Regions from separate parts of the Solibacillus sp. GQ1 genome, predicted to be linked through region 1. Evidence: riboswitches for the same ligand, from Rfam matches in the RefSeq annotation. Region 1 holds a riboswitch; each other region holds the start of a gene.
The links. A riboswitch is a leader RNA that binds a small molecule or an ion and turns the genes downstream of it on or off. The one in region 1 is predicted to bind S-adenosylmethionine.

Region 1 (6,346 bases):
AAAAGATCGAGATGCTTGAAGTGAAAATCAGTTTGCTTCCGGTGACGGCAGAACTTCAAAACGAATGGCACGGTTTACTGAAAAACGCCAATGCCCATGACTTGGACGAAATCCGCAAATTGTATGTGAAACATGCCAATGTGATCGGGACAACTTGTGTTGCATCGGCAAATAAAGAGTTTATGGACAACTATCCGACATTTGATGTCGTGATTATTGATGAAGTTTCGAAAGCAACACCACCGGAACTGTTACTGCCGATGTTAAAGGGCGCAAAAATCATTTTAGTTGGGGACCATCACCAGTTGCCTCCGCTTGTAGGCGATGCGACATTTGAAGAGACATTGGAGCAAGTTGTGAAGGAAAGTACAACATTTGAAGAAAAACGAGAGCTTGAAAAGTTACTGGAAGAATCATTGTTTGAGCGTCTTTATAACAATTTGCCGTCACAAAATAAAACGATGCTCGCCCTTCAATATCGTATGCATAAAAATATTATGTCAACTATCACACCGTTTTACGAAAATGAATCCGAACAGCTGCAGTGCGGGTTAGAGGATTCGGATGCCGTACGCGATCATTTCCTTGAAACATCAAAAGTTACACGAAATCACCATTTACTATGGCTTGATATTCCGAATGCCAAGCCTTATTTTGAAGAGCGTATGAAGGAAGGCTCGAGTTTATTCAATTTAGCTGAGCTGGAACAGATTAAACAGCAGCTTCTTGAATTAAATGCTGCAACGGGACAAGCGAAAGCACAAGGGCTGATTCCACAAGACGCATTAAAATCGGTTGGCGTTATTTCATTCTACGCGGAGCAGGTGAAACGTATTAATCGTCTGATCGAACAGGAAATCAGTGTACCGCATTTACACATCCGTACAGGATCCGTCGATAAATTCCAGGGGATGGAGATGGATGTGATTATCGTCAGCATGGTGCGGAATCATGACAATGAACGCGGAGAAATCGGGTTTGCGAAAGATTACCGACGCCTGAATGTTGCATTATCCCGCGCACGGGAACTGCTCATAATGATTGGCAGTACCGAAATGTTTACAAAGCGTCCAAAGAGCGCGAAAACACGGGATATGTATGCCCATGTATTAACGACAGTAAAAGAGCAAGACGGCTATTTTGCTGTGTAGAAACAGGGGGATTGAATGGATTTACAAAGTACAGTTATACAGCTGCAGAAAGAACTCATCCAAAATCCGTCCATTGAAATCAAAAAGCAAATGCAATACGCCATTCCGATTCACACATTGGAAGTGAAATATCATCCGGTAATGCGTAATGCCATGGATATTTTAATGAAGATGATGCTCATTTCATTTGAGAAGGCGAAGCTGAAAAATGTGGAGTTATTAGCCGAAATTTTATTGGTGGAACCGTTATTTATTCATGATTTGACGAATAAAATGTTACGACTAGGTATGATTGTGAAGGAACAGGAATTTGCACTAACTGCAAAGGGTAAGGCTCAGCTGGAATCGGGCATTTTTGAAGAGGAACTTGAAGAAACAAGTTATTTTATTCAATACAGCCCGATCCATGAGCAGCCATTGGAGGGTGACCTGGAGGAATTTGCGGATTTGGAAGAGTTTCCGGAGCCTTTCCCGACAATCGAAACAGAAGAAATCGAAGCAATTGAAGAGACAGTGCTGATTGATTTCATACAACAGCAACTTTCCGAACAACCGGTGGCGGAAGATGAAGTACCGCACTATATAACGAGTGTTGTTTCGACGGAATCGATCCAGATTAATGATATACCGGTCCTATGTTTTTTACTGTTTGATCAAAAGGAAAACAGGCATTTTGTGCGGGTATACAATACATTGACACGTGTATGGGATGAACGGCTGGAGACAATCTTATTTACTATAGAAAAAGAGCAGCTTTAGTATGCGTGAAATAATATTTTTGGAATTATTGCAAAATTACAAAGTACATGATACACTAATGACAATTTAATAGACTTATCAAGAGAAGCGGAGGGACTTGGCCCGATGATGCTTCAGCAACCTCTAGTTTAACTAGAAAGGTGCTACTTCCAGCAAGGTGTTGACCTTGGCAGATAAGAACGGGTAGAAGCCCCTCTCAATTCTGTTTTGCTGGAATGAGAGGGGCTTTTTTATTGTTCCGGAACGGTTCGTTTCGCTCGTAAAACAATGCATTGCCTGAATACCACAGATTATTAAAAGTTTATTGAAAAAGTTTATGAGGGGGAAAGTGGAATGCCGATTAATATTCCGAAACATTTACCGGCGGGTGAGCTGCTTAGAAAAGAGAAGATTTTCGTCATGGAGGAAGACCGTGCGAAAACACAACAAATTCGACCGTTAAATATTTTAGTGTTTAATTTAATGCCTGAAAAAGAGAAAACCGAACTGCAGTTGCTGCGCTTACTCGGTAATACACCATTACAGGTGGATGTGACATTTTTAAACACGGCTACATACGAATCAAAAAATGTTTCCAAATCGCATTTAGATACTTTTTACCGGACGTTCGACCAAGTGAAGCACCGTCGCTTTGATGGGCTCATTATTACAGGAGCGCCAGTAGAGAAAATGGATTTTGAAGATGTTGGCTACTGGAATGAGATTACGCATGTTATGGACTGGGCAGATGAACATGTCACTTCGATTATGTATATATGTTGGGGCGCCCAAGCTGCCTTGTATCATCATTTTGGCATCGGAAAATTCGAATTGCCGAAGAAATGCTCCGGTGTTTATTCCCATGTGATTACGGATTTAACAGTAGATTTAGTGCGGGGATTCAGTGATGAGTATGTGGCACCTCATTCACGCCACACGTCGGTTTCAATTGATGAAGTGCGGGCACACCCTGACTTGCGACTATTAAGCTATTCGGATGATGCAGGCGTGTTTATCGTGCAATCGAAAAACAATAAACATATTATGATTACAGGGCATCTGGAATATGATGCAACGACCTTATCGGATGAGTATTTCCGCGATATTGAGAAAGATCCGGACAATACGGAAATTCCGATCAACTATTTCCCGAATAACGACCCGTTGCAGGCACCGAAAAATGTTTGGCGTGCCCATTCGCATCTGTTGTTCTACAACTGGCTGAACTACTACGTATACCAAGAAACGCCGTATGAATGGCATTACGTCGATGAAAATATTGAATATCATATTTAATGCTTATAAATGAAACGAACCAGCAAGAGATGGACTCCTGCTGGTTCGTTTCATTTAATTGCGACCCAGGCACGTTCGCGTTCGATCTGCAAACTAATTTCCCGCCCGAAGAAATCGCTTAATAATTCGTCTGTTAAAACAACTTCGCGTGCATTGGCTTCGACATTTTTTCCGTCTTTCATTAAAAGTACATGGCTAAAACAAGGAAGTATTTCTTCTACATGATGCGTCACGTAAATTAGGGTAGGGCCGTTTTCTGCTTGTGCAATCTGTTCTATTGTTTGCAGCAAGTTTTCCCGTTCGATTAAGTCCAGACCACCACATGGCTCATCCAATATTAAAATTTCCGGATCCGCCATAATGGCCCTTGCTATTTGAACACGCTGCCGTTCACCTTGAGACAAATGCTCGAATGATTTATTTGCTAAATGGTCACAGTGAAAATGCTTCATAATAGAAACCGCATGGTCAATTTCTTCTTCCGTCACATCATTGAAAAGGCGAAGGGCACCGAATTTTCCGCTGAGCACGATTTCAATTGCATTATCCTGCCAGTTGAAGTTATCGATCATCGCATTGCTGACCCAGCCGATCCGCGTCCGCAGTTTCGGTATATACGTCTTGCCATATGTTTCACCCAGTACTTGGACCTTACCTTCATTTGGCCAAATATAGCCGTTAATAACTTTCAGCAACGTCGTTTTGCCGGAGCCGTTTAACCCTAAAATAGCCCAATGCTGTCCCTTTTGAACATGCCAGCTTAAATCATTTAAAATCTTTTTGTCATTGCGATATAAATGGATATTTTCAATATGTATCATTTAAAAACACCTCCACTTACTACTATGCACCTTTTTTCATTGTCGTGAAAGTATTTTTTGAAAATTGTAACAATTTAAATGTTAAAAAAAGAAAGCAAACGCATAATGCTTGCTCTCCTCATTATTTATATAACAACACTTTCGACACCTGCAGCGCGGTGGAACAGCTTTCCGTTCCATTTGAGTGCCCATTGTACAACAGGCCCTAAGCCGAACGCCATAAATACAGTACCGACTCCGACTGGTCCGCCCAATACAAAACCTAATACAGCAACCGTTACTTCCATTGTCGTCCGTGCACGGTTGACACTCCAGCCGAGGCGATGCACCAACAGCAGCATTAATGTATCACGAGGTCCTACACCGAGGTTTGCGACCATATACATCCCGCAGCCGAAGCCGAGCAGAACAACGCCAACAACAAACGCCAATGTTTGTTCTAACAGTGTATTCGCATCCGGTAATACTAACAAAAATATATCAATAAAAATCCCTGTCAGGAACATGTCCAAATAAGTTCCGACTTTCGGCAATCTTTTCGTGAAAAACGTATCAACAGCCAGAATGAGCAAACCTAAAATAATCGACCACATACCGACCGTTAATCCCAAGTTTTTTTGTAATCCGATATGAAGGACATCCCATGACCCAACGCCAAGTATTTGTCCTTTGATCGTCAATGCGACGCCTAATGATAAAACAATGATGCCTGCAATAAAAAATACGCAGCGCCAATAAAATTCCTGTTTCACTTTCACATGTAATCCCTCATCAATCCTCGATATAATCCTTACTCATTATAACGATTGAATCGGCAAAAATGGATTTACAATAAATTCGAAACATTTGAACTTTTTGAGCGGCAAATTGTTCGTATTAGGAAGCTGAAATAGGGCCTTTATTTTTCGTACGAATAAGTTAATTCATCGGATGAATCGGCGACATCTACAACTAAATGATGTTCATTAAAAAACCATTCATCGGATTTTTCGATGTAGTAATGAATATCCTCCACAACCGTTTCAATACCTATTTCATGCGGCTGCTCCCGTGTCATCCCTAACGAAAACCCTTCATGAAAAGGTGAAGAACCTCCATACCTTGCATAAAAGCGAATAAAATCGCCTTTTTCTACTTCCATCTCTTGTTTAAACCAATTGAGCGCTTTTTCTGATAGTTTGATTTCCATATATTTCACCTCTACTGCCATTATGCAGTAAATAAAAAAAACTTACAAAGCTCGCGTTCTGAATTTTTAGTACAAAAAAAGACTGAAAGGAAACCCTTTCAGTCAATCGTTTAAAATCCTTTAATTTTCGGTTCAGTACCGGCTTTAATCCGCTTAATATTTTCACGGTGACGGTAAAAAATGAAGCCTGCCAGAACGACAACCAAAATGAATAATGCATATTCTCCTGTTATCATCCAATGACCAATTACATAAATAACCGCTGCAGCGGATACAATCATAGATGATAAGCTGACCATTTTCGTTAACTTTAAGGCGATGACAAATACAATGATTAAAATTAAAAATAACGGTAAATTATAGCCTAAAATAACACCGCCGCTCGTAGCAACTGCTTTTCCTCCGCGGAAACTAGCGAAAATCGGGAACATATGGCCAGCAGCCGCGATGACACCTAAGATTAAAGGATGGACAGTGCTGTCTGCGAAAAACGGCAATAACGGTAGCAATACCGCAGCCGTTCCTTTCAATATATCAATAAGCAATACGGCGATGCCCGGTTTTTTGCCTAATACTCTAAATGTATTAGTCGTTCCTAAATTGCCGCTTCCTTGTTGTCGAATATCCGTTTTGTAAAAAATTTTACCAATCCATAAAGCAGATGGAATGGAACCGATTAAATAAGCACAAATAATAATTAATGCGTTGATCAAGTGTTGTGCTCCTTTCGAATTCAGAATTACTACTTGGTACTAATAGTATGTATTGAATATTTTACAATGTTTTTTAATAGAAGGAAAGAGGTATTATTTTTTCGTTCATCGTAAAAAACAGGGAAAAAGTTACATTTTATTGTTTGCTACTGAAGGATATGCTTTTAAACGTTCGTTTTTGATGATACAATTAATCTTTGCAAAGCCTAAATCAGTACCTTTAAACATTGACATCATGCATATTTGAGCGTACGATTAGGTAGTAAATAGAACGTTTGTTTGTATTTTTGGAGGGGATTACATTTGGTAAAAAACCAAGCCGGTATTTCGTATAATGAAGATGCCATTCAAGTATTAGAAGGTTTAGAAGCCGTACGCAAAAGACCAGGGATGTATATTGGTTCTACAGATAGTCGAGGTCTTCACCACTTAGTGTAT
Region 2 (6,346 bases), on a different contig from region 1:
TAATATTTTTTGCACATCTTCTAATAACAACCATAACCAGTAAAACTCCGATAGTGCGAACACATTTTTGATTTGTCCTTCTATATCCGTTACAATATAGGAAAATCCAGGGCAAAAAGGAGTACTTACATGACAGTAAAATTCATCCAATATCCGAAATGTACAACATGTAAAAAAGCGCAAAAATGGCTAGATGAGCAAGGTGTGGACTATGAAAATATTCATATTGTAGAGCAGACACCATCTAAAGAGGAACTTAAAGCAATTTACGAAGCTAGTGGAGTGCCGCTGAAGAAATTCTTTAATACATCTGGCATGAAATATCGTGAATTAGGCCTAAAAGATAAATTACCGACAATGTCCGAGGATGAGCAATTAGAGCTATTAGCATCGGATGGTATGTTAATTAAGCGACCAATCGTTACAGATGGTAAAAAATTAACTTTAGGATTTAAGGAGTCTGACTTCTTAGAAACTTGGAAATAAACAGTTATTCACATTGTATTTCCGAACGAAATATGGCAAAATGAACTTGAATGTACTACATATAACATGGAGGTTTTCGAATGAGCACACCTAAAGAATTACGTTATTCAAAAGAGCATGAGTGGGTTAAAATTGAAGACGGTAAAGCGACAATCGGTATTACGGATTTCGCACAGTCTGAACTAGGCGATATCGTATTCGTAGAGTTACCTGAAGTAGGCGATGAAATTTCAAGGGATCAGCCTTTCGGTAGTGTAGAATCTGTTAAAACAGTTTCTGAACTATATGCACCACTTTCTGGTAAAGTTGTTGCAATCAACGAAGAATTACTGGACAATCCTGAATATGTAAATGAATCACCATACGGTAATGCATGGATGGTTACTGTTGAGTTAACAAGTGAAGCAGAAGTAGACGAGTTATTAGACGCAGATGCTTACACTGCATTAATCGAACAATAATATGAAACACTAAAGCCTTCTATATAAAGGTTTTAGTGTTTTTTTGTTATTCTATATATAAAGGTGTCGAATGAAAGGAAGCGTGTTATATGGGAAGATACATCGTTGTAGAAGGACGTGCCGATAAATTGAGATTAATCCCGATATTAGCTGAGGACGTGACAATTATTTGTACAAATGGCACAATAAGCGAAGTCAATTTGATTGATTTATTGGAAGAATATGAGCAAGATGAAATTATCACTATGTTTGATGCAGATAAAAACGGTGAGAAGTTACGTAAACTGATGAACCGTGCATATCCCGAAGCGACACAGCTTATCATACCTCACGAATATGTAGAAGTAGAAAAAACACCTACTAAAATCTTAAGGGATATTTTACTACAGGCAAAATTTTTAGTAAAAGAAGGATGACAGTATAATGGAACAATGGACGAAACAGCAATGGGAACAGAACGTACAACAGTATGATCAGACAGCGTTTTTCTTATATACGCCTATGTGCGGCACTTGTGAAGTGTCGGAAAAAATGTTGGAAGTAATTGAGAAATTACTCCCAGATCTTCCGCTTGGTATGGCAAATATCAATTATTTAGGGGATTTACCATATGAATTGAAAATTGAAAGTGTACCTTGTTTAATCGTTTCAGACAACGGGGAACTAACGAATAAAATTTATGCATTTAAATCCGTACCGTTTTTGTATGAAATATTAAAAAAGTAATTGACGTAGTCACTTTGTCGTGATAAAGTAACATTCATAATAATAAAACTTAATAACGTTGCTCTTATAAAGAGAGGTGGAGGGAAGTGCCCTATGAAGCCCGGCAACCAGCGTTTACGCAAAGGTGCCAATTCACACAAAGTTTAAACTTTGAAAGATGAGAGAACGGTTTACCGTATAAATGTATGTGAAACCTTTCTACTTGTCTTGGTAGAAAGGTTTTTTTCATTCAACGGAGGTTTTGAATGAGAATAGAACATGATTTTGAAATAGCAGGAAGGTTATTTCAATTTAGAAGGAGTACAACCGATGATTGATATACAAAATATTACAAAAGTGTATAACACGAAAAACGGTAAACTTACAGCAGTTGATAATGTAAGCCTATCGATTAACAAAGGTGAAATATACGGAATTATCGGCTACAGTGGTGCCGGTAAAAGTACGATGATCCGACTGCTGAACGGTTTGGAAAAGCCTACAACAGGTTCTGTCATTGTAGGCGGCCAGGATATTGCAAAAGCTTCCGGGGCAAAATTACGAGAAGCACGCCAAAAAATAAGTATGATTTTCCAGCACTTCAATCTGCTCTGGTCACGTACAGTTGAAGAAAACATTGCATTTCCACTTGAAATTGCAGGCGTTTCAAAAGCTGATCGTGAAAAGCGAGTAGAAGAGCTGATTGAACTCGTAGGTTTAAAAGGAAGAGGGAAAGCGTATCCTTCACAATTGTCAGGCGGTCAAAAGCAGCGTGTCGGCATTGCACGAGCGTTGGCGAACAACCCGGAAGTACTTTTATGTGATGAAGCGACTTCAGCGCTTGATCCGGAAACAACGGATTCAATTTTGGAATTACTGCTCGATATTAATAAAAACATCGGACTTACAATTGTACTCATTACACATGAAATGCATGTTATTCGCAAAATCTGTAACAGAGTAGCGGTAATGGAAGCCGGTAAAGTAGTGGAACAGGGAGATGTATTGCAAGTGTTCCAGCATCCTCAAGCACCAATTACGAAAAACTTCGTATCACAGGCTTCTGGTGAAACACAGGAAACGCAAGCATCACTGGAACAGATTTTAGCCAATTATCCAGAAGGCAAAATCGCTAAATTAACATTTGCAGCGGCAACGACAGAACAGCCTGTCATCTCACAAATGATTAAGCAATTTGACGTAGTTGTTAATATAGTGCATGGCAAAATCTCAAATACAACGGGCGGTTCGTTTGGTACATTGTTTATTCATATCGATGGCGAGCCAAAAGCAGTCGCGGAAGCATTAAGCTTTTTAGCAAAGCAAGAAATTCAGGCGGAGGTGATTGAGCATGTTTAATCAATTATTTCCGAACGTAGATTGGGGTAAAATGCTCGAAGCAACATATGAAACAATTTATATGACGGCTGTTGCGACAGTCATCACATTTATACTAGGACTTCTAATTGGTATTGTCTTATTTTTAACGAGCGACAATCAATTATGGGCAAATAAAATTGTACACTTTTTGACAGGGTCACTCGTGAATATTTTCCGCTCGATTCCATTTATCGTCTTAATCATTTTATTAATTCCATTTACTAAGTTTTTACTTGGAACAATCCGTGGCGCCAATGCAGCATTACCTGCGCTAATTATTGGGGCAGCACCGTTTTATGCGCGCATGGTATTAATAGCATTAAGAGAAATTGATAAAGGTGTCATTGAAGCAGCCCGCTCAATGGGAGCGAAAACTTCTACGATTATTTGGAAAGTGCTGATCCCGGAAAGCTTACCGGCATTAATTTCTGGTATTACTGTTACTGCGGTAGCTTTAGTAGGATATACAGCAATGGCCGGCATTATCGGTGCGGGTGGTTTAGGTAACCTGGCATTCCTTGATGGTTTTCAGCGTAACCGAACAGATGTGACATTAATGGCAACTGTTTTAATTTTAGTTGTAGTATTCATTATCCAATTTATTGGGGACTTCATTACAGCAAGAGTGGACAAACGATAGTTAGTGGCTCATAAAAGGCCGTAATTATAAATAATGGTGCATCGAAACAATATGGACGCAAACTTTAAAAAAGTGCGCGTCTATAAGGAAAATAATCAGAATATAAAAAAGGTTTCGATAAACTGAACAAACTAAAAAAAGGGTAGGTAAAACAAATGAAGAAATTATTATCAAGCGTTATTTTAGGAGCTTCAGTACTTGCTTTAGCAGCATGTGGCGGAGAAGATGAAAAATTAGTAGTTGGTGCGTCAAATACACCACACGCAGTTATCCTTGAAAAAGTTAAGCCAATTTTAGAGGAACAGGGTATTGAGCTAGAAATTGCAACTTATACAGACTACGTTCTTCCAAATCAAGATTTAAATAACGGTGATTTAGATGCAAACTACTTCCAGCACATCCCATACTTCGAAGCTCAAAAAGCGGATTTCGATTATGACTTTGCAAATGCTGGCGGTATTCACATCGAGCCGATTGGTATTTACTCTAAAAAATATTCATCTTTAGAAGAACTTCCTGAAGGTGCAACGATTTTACTTTCTAACTCAGTGGCAGACCATGGACGTATGCTTTCATTACTTGAAGCACAAGGTTTAATTACATTAGCAGAAGGTATTGATAAAACAAAAGCAGAAATAAAAGACATCGTAGATAATCCGAAAAACTTCGAATTCGATGCAAACACAGCAGCTGAATTATTAGTGCAAATGTATGAAAATGAAGAAGGCGATGCGGTGTTAATCAACTCAAACTTCGCAATCGATAACGGTATTAACCCATTGGAAGATTCAATCGCAATCGAGTCTAGTGAATCACCATATGTAAACATTATTGCAGTAAAATCTGGTGATGAAGATTCAAAAGAAATTAAAGCATTAGTAGATGCATTACGCTCAAAAGAAGTACAAGACTTTATCGTTGAAGAGTGGGGCGGCTCTGTAGTACCTGTTTCAGGCGAATAAAATGATCAAAAAACCATTTTCTCTCTTCGGGGAGAAAATGGTTTTTTTTCTGGACATAAAATAGCCTTTTCTTAAATAAGGGGTATCTCCTTATCCAATGAAAATTTTTTTCTGTCCAAATGCATTTTATTGGAATCGTGTTAATCGTGAATAAAAGTTGGATATAAATTTGACGAATACTTCTTCGGATGGAGCAAGATCTCTTGCTGTTGGTGCAATGATGCCGACTGTGCGTCTTATATTAGGAATGGCGATCGGCACTTTGACAGTCATGCGCGGTGTTGAATCGTAAAGTGAACTTTCCGGTAAAAGTGTCACACCGATTCCTGCTGCCACAAGCCCTTTTAAAGCATCCATATCTTCTCCCTCGGTAGTGATATTCGGCATAAAGCCTACAGAGCGGCATGCATCAACAGCCACTTTATTTAAAATATAGCCTTCCGGAAAAAGTACAAATTGGTCATTACGCAAATCGACAAGGTTAATCGAATCTTTTTTTGCTAGTGGATGTGTTGCAGGCAATAAAGCATGGATGTTTTCACTAAACAGCACGGTTGTATTGATTGCTTCGTCTTTTGGTGGTAATGGTCCAAGCAAAGCTAAATTCAGCTCGCGATTTTTGACCGCATCAATCAAATACTTATAGGATCCTTGGCGCAAATGGAAAGAAATTTCCGGGTATTCTTTTTTAAATGCCGAAATGACGGTCGGCAATACATAGCTTGCCAAACTTGTAGGAAAACCTATTTTAATTGTCCCTTTTGCCGGGTCTAAATATTCTTCTACCTGCTTTGCAGCAAAATCAATTCCCTTGAGTGCGGAAATACAATGTTCCAAAAAAATCTTCCCGACCGGCGTCAGCTTTACGTTACGCCCAATTCGTTCAAAAAGCGGTGTGCCGAGTTCTTCTTCCAAGTTGGCAATTTGCCTGCTGATTGCAGACTGGGCAACGTGTAAATGCTCTGCTGCTTCAGAAATATGCTCCCGTTCTGCCACCTCTACAAAGTAACGTAACTGTCTTAATTCCACAATTCCCACCCCATTCATCTAAAAAGTAGATTGTTTATATCCAAACTATATATTGTTTATATTATTTCGAAAACTTTAAAATGTAAATACGGGATTGAAAGAATGAGGGGGAATGAATATGAGTTTTCATCAGTTACCAGAAGCACAAGGGTTATATAATCCTGAATTTGAACATGACGCATGCGGAATCGGCATGTATGCAAATATAAAAGGAATACCTTCACATCAGATTGTAGAAAAAGGATTGGAAATGTTATGTCGCTTAGAACACCGTGCAGGACGCGGCGGGGACGGCAAGACAGGTGATGGGGCAGGGCTGTTAGTTCAAATCCCACATGCTTTCTTTCAACAAAACTGTACGGATCTTAATTTACCTGAAATAGGTGAATATGGTGTTGGTCAAATTTTTTTCACAGAGAATGAAAACGAACGCCTAAAAATTGAACAAAAGATGAACGAATTAATTGAACAGGAAAATCAGCAACTGATTGGTTGGAGAACTGCTCCGACAAATAAGGAAAATTTAAGTGAGATTGCTAAATCGACTGCACCGGTAGTTCGCCAAGTATTTATTCGTTCAAACGAAAACGACAATAAGGCGTTCGAACGAAAATTGTATGTCATCCGCAAACAGCTCGAACATTGGGCTACGGAGCAACAATTCGAATTGTATATTCCAAGTC
Region 3 (6,346 bases), on a different contig from region 1:
TTAAGTTTTTCACTTGTTTCGTTAATCATATTTTGTAAATAGTTTAATGAAGGCATTTTTACAAGTTCAGCAATTTTATTACGGCTATCAACTGTCTCATCATAAGTGCCTGATAACTTTTTATAGTTAATAGCATAGTCAATAATACGATTTTGTAAACTATCTGTTGATTTTGCTGTTGCTGGAGCAGACATTGTAACAATCGCTTTTGTCGGACGTTCTTCACCAAGCTTTAAAGAGAATATGCCGCCGAGAGAAACACCTGCTACCGCAATTTCATCATAGCCACGATTACGCAATTCATCATAGCCTTCTATAACACTGTCCCACCATTCAGCGGGTTGTGATTGAATTAATAAGTCAGGGCCACCACCATGGCCTTTATATAATGGTGCATGTACTGTATAGTTACGATCCGCTAAATATTTTCCTAAACGTTTTACATCATTTGTATTGCCGGTAAAGCCATGCAGTAATAAAACAGCACGTTTCCCGGATTCAATTGTAAAAGGTTTCGGCGCGATGAGTTTCATTGTCAATTAGACCCCTTTTTTTATGTCAATTTTATATATCTTCAAAAAAATGCTTGAAATTTTAAAATAATTTTGTTATGAAAAGCTCTTGTTATCGACTATTATAAAGGTATTAATATATAAGTACAATTTATTATTTTTATTGTTTCGATGCAAAAAAGTTATGAATGATGTGAGGTATGTAAAATGGAGATTGAACAGCTTCAATATTTCAAAACCGTTGCTACAATGCAACATATGACACGTGCGGCAGAAGTTTTAGCGATTTCCCAACCGGCGTTAAGTAAGTCCATCGCGAACATTGAACAAAATTTGGGAGTACCACTTTTTAACCGCGAAGGAAGATCCATCTATCTGAACCGTTTTGGCGAGCTTTTCTTGCAAAGTGTCAATGTCATTTTGGATGAATACGATCGTATTAAAGAAGAATTTGAAGATATTATCAAACCGGGTTCTGGAGAAGTATCATTTGGCTTTATTCATACACTCGGTATGGAGATTGTGCCGGAACTGATTGCTTCAACAAGTGAGGCATTTCCGAATATGCAATTTTCTTTGACACAGGCGACTTCATTAAGCCTATTAAAGCGGCTTGAAGAAGGAGCCATCGATTTGTGCCTATCGCAAAAAATAGAATCAAAAGTAATTGAAATAGAAACAGAAGAATTATTTGTGGAAGAGCTGTTTGTTATTGTCCCGACAACACATCGATTAGCACAGCAAGATGCTGTCAAATTTGAGGAAGTAAAGAATGAACCATTTATTGCGATTAAAAAGGGGAATTCGCTCCGTCAATTAGTGGATGAGCTTTTTTTAGAGCGGGGCATTGTGTTAAACACAACATTCGCTGCTGAAGAAATGCATACAGTAGCAGGATTTGTCGGTGCGGGAATGGGTATATCCGTAATACCGAATATTAAAGGGCTTGATCATTATAAAGTAAAACGTTTGAAGTTAGATCCGCCCTGCTATCGCTCAGTCTGTGTTTCATGGGCGAAAAATCGTTATTTGCCTCCAGCAGTATCCGAATTTAAACAATACTTACTGGATTATTTTCAGCAAAGAGAAGAGTGAATAATATGGAGCACAATCAATTTAAAACCTGGCTGAAACAACATGAAATCGAGCATGAGAAAAAGTGGCTTGAACGATTTGAATCGGCAATTTATGGGGACGAGCAGGCAATTGTTAATATCGCATTGTTATATAAAGAATATGGACAATATGACGAAATGTACGACTTGCTAGATAAGGCAAGTAAGCGGCAAAATAGTGAAGCTATGTATGAACTAGGAAACTGTTATTTTGAGGGTCTTGGTGAAAAAGGCAGCGAGCATCAGGCGTTCTTACTCTACAAAAGTGCTGCACAATTAGGTCACCGTGCTGCAATGAATAATTTAGCAGATATGTATTTGAACGGTGAAGGAACAACAGTTGACGAACAACAAGCGCTCAGATGGTTCAAGAAAGCTGCGCAATTAGGTGTCGCTGAAGCGATGTTTACACTCGGAATGATGTATGAACAAGGATTGGGAACCGAATGTGATGAATCACAGGCCTTTGCCTATTATTCTCGCAGTGCAGAACAGCAAGATGTCGAGGCAATGTATCGCATTGGTATGATTTATTTTTCAGGAGAACTAGGGCAACAGCAAGATAACGAAAAAGCGTTGGAATGGTTTTTAAAAGCGAGTGAACAGTTTCATGTCGATGCAACATTTAATATCGGCTACTGCTATGAATATGGTTATGGTGTAACCCAAGATAACGAAAAAGCAACCCATTACTATAAAAAGGCAAGTTTACTTGGTGATTTAGAAGCGACAAAAAAAGTTTTAAGCTACTATGAGATGACGGATGCAGCTGAAGCATCCAAGTGGCGGGAAAAGCTAATAGTTCTAAATAACGATATATATGAATAATAATGTGATAGAGACAATAAAAGTTTTAATTTCCTATTTCCCTGTCATAATTTAGACCCATTTCATGGGGAAAAATAGGTTTAATTTTAGTGAGAAATAGGAAATATATTATAAGGGGAAAGTATTAAGAAGGGGGAATTTCCATGTTTATGTTTGCAGTCCATCAATTCTCTTCTGAACACAATGAGGATAGTATTCAAAAACTACAACAAATGCTATTAGAACAGAGAGAGAATCTGACGACGCTATGTACAATCGTTGAATATTTAAAAAGTTATGTCCAAACAGGATTAGATCATAAAGATGTTGTTAAATACAAGCAAAAAATCCAAATGATGACGGATAAACAAATCAAACGTTACAATCAGATTGATGAGCTTATCAATACTAATATTTTGGAATTGAAGAAGGGTAAAACAGCAGATAATACCGCACTTATATATGGTAAAGAAGTTCGGAAAATTGAGTCTGGTGTTCGTACTTTAAAACTGTTTGCGAGCGATGCAGTGAATATGTTAGATCTAAATAAACATTTAGAAAATCGCAGTAGTGAACGTATACGTTATTTTGATAAACGCTCCACGTCTTTGGAAGCAGAAATTATTTCCCTAACAAAGCAACTATCTTATAAATAAATTAAGAGGCCATCCTAACATAGTTTTTTGGTAGGATGGTTTTTCTTATGTGGTTCTATAAATTGTAATACCCCACTGACCATATTTCGCATAAAAAAGTTTATACTTATAAAAGAGAAGCGAACGAAATAGGAGAGAATGGATATGAAAACAGTAGTAGTTGTAGGTGGCGGGATTACCGGGCTATGTACGATGCATTATTTGAAAAATAAAATGCATGAGCAAAATGTGGAAGCACGGTTAATACTGATTGAAAAGAACGCATATTTAGGCGGGAAAATTCATTCCGAAAAGGATAAAGGTTTTATTATGGAAACGGGGGCTGACTCAATTGTAGCTCGCCATCCAGGGGTTTTAGAGCTTGTAAAAGAGCTTGATTTTGAATCAGAGCTTGTCTATAACGAAACAGGAATTTCTTACATTCATACGAATAATGAGCTCCATGCAATTCCGGCAGGATCGACATTCGGTATTCCGATGAGTGTGGAATCACTCATGTCGAGTACGTTAATTTCTGAAGAAGGAAAGAAGAGAGCACTTCAAGATTTAGAAATCCCGAATACTAAATTTACAAAAGAAAGCTCGATCGGTACGTTTTTGGAGTATTTTTTAGGGGAAGAAATTGTCCGCAAGCAAATTGCCCCTGTATTAGCGGGTGTTTATTCAGGCGACTTATATCAATTAAGCCTGGCATCCACATTGCCTTATTTAGTGGACTATAAAAACAAATACGGATCGATTATTAAAGGATTCGAAGCACATCGAGAGCAATTTGAAAAAGCTGCGAATAAGAAGTTTATTTCTTTCCGCTCAGGTTTATCGGCATTGATCGATCGCTTAGAGGAACAGCTGCCGGAAGTTGAATTCATGAAAAATACAGTAACAAAGCAAATCCGTAAAAAAGAAGAGCAATATGAAGTCGTGCTGGAAGAAGAAATAATTTTATCGGATGTTGTTGTATTGGCTGTTCCAAATGAAACAGTACGTCATGTCATACAGGATGACTCACTGGAAGAACAGTTGAAAAAGTTCACGACGGCATCTGCTTTAACGATGTATTTGGGCTTTGATGTACCGGATGATATTTTACCGGCAGATGGTACAGGCTTTATAGTTTCGCATAATAGTGATTTAGTTTGCAATGCGTCAACATGGACGAGCCGTAAATGGAAACATACATCGGCGGAAGGTAATTTACTTGTTCGCCTGTTTTATAAAAATATTAATCCGCGTTATGAAGAGTTGGCTGTTATGTCTGATGAAGAACTTACGAAAGTTGCATTGGAAGATATACGTGTTAGCTTAGGTGTTGAAGCGGAGCCGACAGTCGTCAATGTAACAAAGTGGGTTGACCAAATGCCCCGCTATGATTTGGCGCATAATGAAGCATTATCGGAAGTTATACAGCAGCTGGCAAATGATTACCCGAATGTTCTATTAGCGGGATGTGCCTATTTCGGAGTAGGAATCGGTGCCTGTATTTTAAATGGAAAAAAAACAGCTGAACAAATTATTAGTCGAATTATGTAAAGAAATACTTCATTCGGCTAAAGGGTATTGACGGAAGTATTAGATAACGTTATGATTCATTTAATTATTTTAAAAATTCATATTATTTTCTTATCAAGAGAAGTAGAGGGACTGGCCCGATGAAACTTCAGCAACCAACGTTAAGTCAGGTGCTAAATCCAGTGGCAAATGCCAGAAGATGAGAAGGGATTAAGTTGATAACTATTATGCCTTCTTTTATTTAATGAAAGAAGGCTTTTTTGTATCGTTAATATACTGAAAATACTGTAAATGATGGAGTGAAGGCAATGGGTTTACTTGAAGAATTACAAACACGGGTTTTAACAGCAGACGGGGCAATCGGAACACTTCTTTATTCATATGGATTGGATTATTGTCATGAAGAGATGAATATTGCACGTCCTGATATTATAGAAAAAATTCATAGTGAATATATTGCGGCGGGTGCAGATATTATTCAGACAAATACATACGGAGCCAACCGAATTAAGCTTGCACGTTATGGCTATGAAAATCGTGTTAAGGAGTTTAATGAAGCTGCGTTAAAAATTGCAAAGCGTGCTGCTTCCCTGGATGGACAATATGTGCTGGCGACAATCGGTGGTATTCGTGGAATCCGAAAAAGTGATGCGACATTAGACGAAATTTTAACTGCGTTCCAAGAACAAGCGGAAGTATTACTAGCTGGTGAACCAGATGGATTCTTACTGGAAACGTATTACGATTTTGAAGAATTATCGCATTGTGTCCATCTATTACGTTCTATGACTGATTTACCGATCATTGCCCAAGTGACAATGCAGGAGCCGGGTGTCCTTCAAAATTTAATGTCTTTAAATGAAGCACTTCAGGATTTAGAAAGACTAGGTGCGGATATTGTTGGGAGTAACTGCCGATTAGGTCCTTTCCATACGATTCAGGCATTTGAAGGAGTCAATTTACCGAATAAGGCCTTTCTATCGGCTTACCCAAATGCATCATTATTAGATATTGAAGATGGTCGTGTTGTCTATGAATCGGAAACCGACTATTTCGCACGTGCAGCCGTTGAACTTGTAAACCAAGGAGTCCGTTTAATTGGCGGGTGCTGCGGGACGACACCGAAGCATATTGCAGCCGTAAAAAAACGTTTGGCGAATATGCAGCCAATCGAAACGAAGGAAGAAAAACACAGGTCTACACAATTCGTCCGTATTCCGGAGCCACGTAAACAAGAGCCGCTCCACGAAAAAGCAAAACGTGAACGCTCTGTTATTGTTGAGCTGGATACACCGCGTCACCTGGAAATCGATGGGTTTGTCGAAGGGGCAAAACAGCTGGCAAAAGCGGGAGCCGATGTCATTATGATGGCTGATAACTCACTTGCTTCGCCGCGCATCAGCAATATCGCGATGGCCGCTATTTTAAAAGAGCACGGAATTCGTTCATTGCCGCATTTAACGTGCCGTGACCGAAATTTAATTGGGCTTCAGTCACATTTAATGGGACTTGATGCGTTGGAGCTTCATGATATTCTGGTCGTAACAGGGGACCCGACAAAAGTGGGGGATTTCCCGGGAGCGACGAGCGTATATGATGTTTCGTCAATGGAGCTCATTTCCTTAATTAAGCAGTTAAATAAAGGTGGTTCTTTTACTGGGAAGTCACTCCGTAAACAGGCGAATTTCTCGGTGGCCGCTGCTTTTAATCCGAATGTCCGTGTGTTGGATCGTGCTGTTGCCCGTTT

Region 2: linked by a shared signal. The riboswitch ahead of AC6CH1_RS14030 (methionine ABC transporter ATP-binding protein) and the one ahead of metA (homoserine O-acetyltransferase MetA) in region 1 are both predicted to bind S-adenosylmethionine.
Region 3: linked by a shared signal. The riboswitch ahead of AC6CH1_RS18835 (bifunctional homocysteine S-methyltransferase/methylenetetrahydrofolate reductase) and the one ahead of metA (homoserine O-acetyltransferase MetA) in region 1 are both predicted to bind S-adenosylmethionine.

The regions. Positions count from the first base shown of each region.
Region 1 covers NZ_JCAXEX010000001.1:1,366,811-1,373,156, forward strand. Annotated here, with positions in the region: gene AC6CH1_RS06755 (DEAD/DEAH box helicase) at 1-1,151, shown strand, start outside; gene AC6CH1_RS06760 (nucleoside-diphosphate sugar epimerase) at 1,167-1,910, shown strand; SAM riboswitch class I at 1,983-2,090, shown strand; gene metA (homoserine O-acetyltransferase MetA) at 2,244-3,185, shown strand; gene AC6CH1_RS06770 (ABC transporter ATP-binding protein) at 3,236-4,006, opposite strand; gene AC6CH1_RS06775 (YczE/YyaS/YitT family protein) at 4,132-4,758, opposite strand; gene AC6CH1_RS06780 (HesB/YadR/YfhF family protein) at 4,905-5,195, opposite strand; gene plsY (glycerol-3-phosphate 1-O-acyltransferase PlsY) at 5,306-5,908, opposite strand; gene parE (DNA topoisomerase IV subunit B) at 6,212-6,346, shown strand, end outside.
Region 2 covers NZ_JCAXEX010000002.1:343,999-350,344, forward strand. Annotated here, with positions in the region: gene AC6CH1_RS14010 (arsenate reductase family protein) at 130-486, shown strand; gene gcvH (glycine cleavage system protein GcvH) at 567-947, shown strand; gene AC6CH1_RS14020 (toprim domain-containing protein) at 1,037-1,363, shown strand; gene AC6CH1_RS14025 (thioredoxin family protein) at 1,371-1,673, shown strand; SAM riboswitch class I at 1,735-1,837, shown strand; gene AC6CH1_RS14030 (methionine ABC transporter ATP-binding protein) at 1,983-3,011, shown strand; gene AC6CH1_RS14035 (methionine ABC transporter permease) at 3,004-3,672, shown strand; gene AC6CH1_RS14040 (MetQ/NlpA family ABC transporter substrate-binding protein) at 3,828-4,634, shown strand; gene gltC (glutamate biosynthesis transcriptional regulator GltC) at 4,761-5,663, opposite strand; gene gltB (glutamate synthase large subunit) at 5,782-6,346, shown strand, end outside.
Region 3 covers NZ_JCAXEX010000009.1:18,976-25,321, forward strand. Annotated here, with positions in the region: gene AC6CH1_RS18810 (alpha/beta hydrolase) at 1-533, opposite strand, end outside; gene AC6CH1_RS18815 (LysR family transcriptional regulator) at 720-1,607, shown strand; gene AC6CH1_RS18820 (tetratricopeptide repeat protein) at 1,613-2,455, shown strand; gene AC6CH1_RS18825 (chemotaxis protein) at 2,599-3,090, shown strand; gene hemG (protoporphyrinogen oxidase) at 3,235-4,620, shown strand; SAM riboswitch class I at 4,708-4,805, shown strand; gene AC6CH1_RS18835 (bifunctional homocysteine S-methyltransferase/methylenetetrahydrofolate reductase) at 4,908-6,346, shown strand, end outside.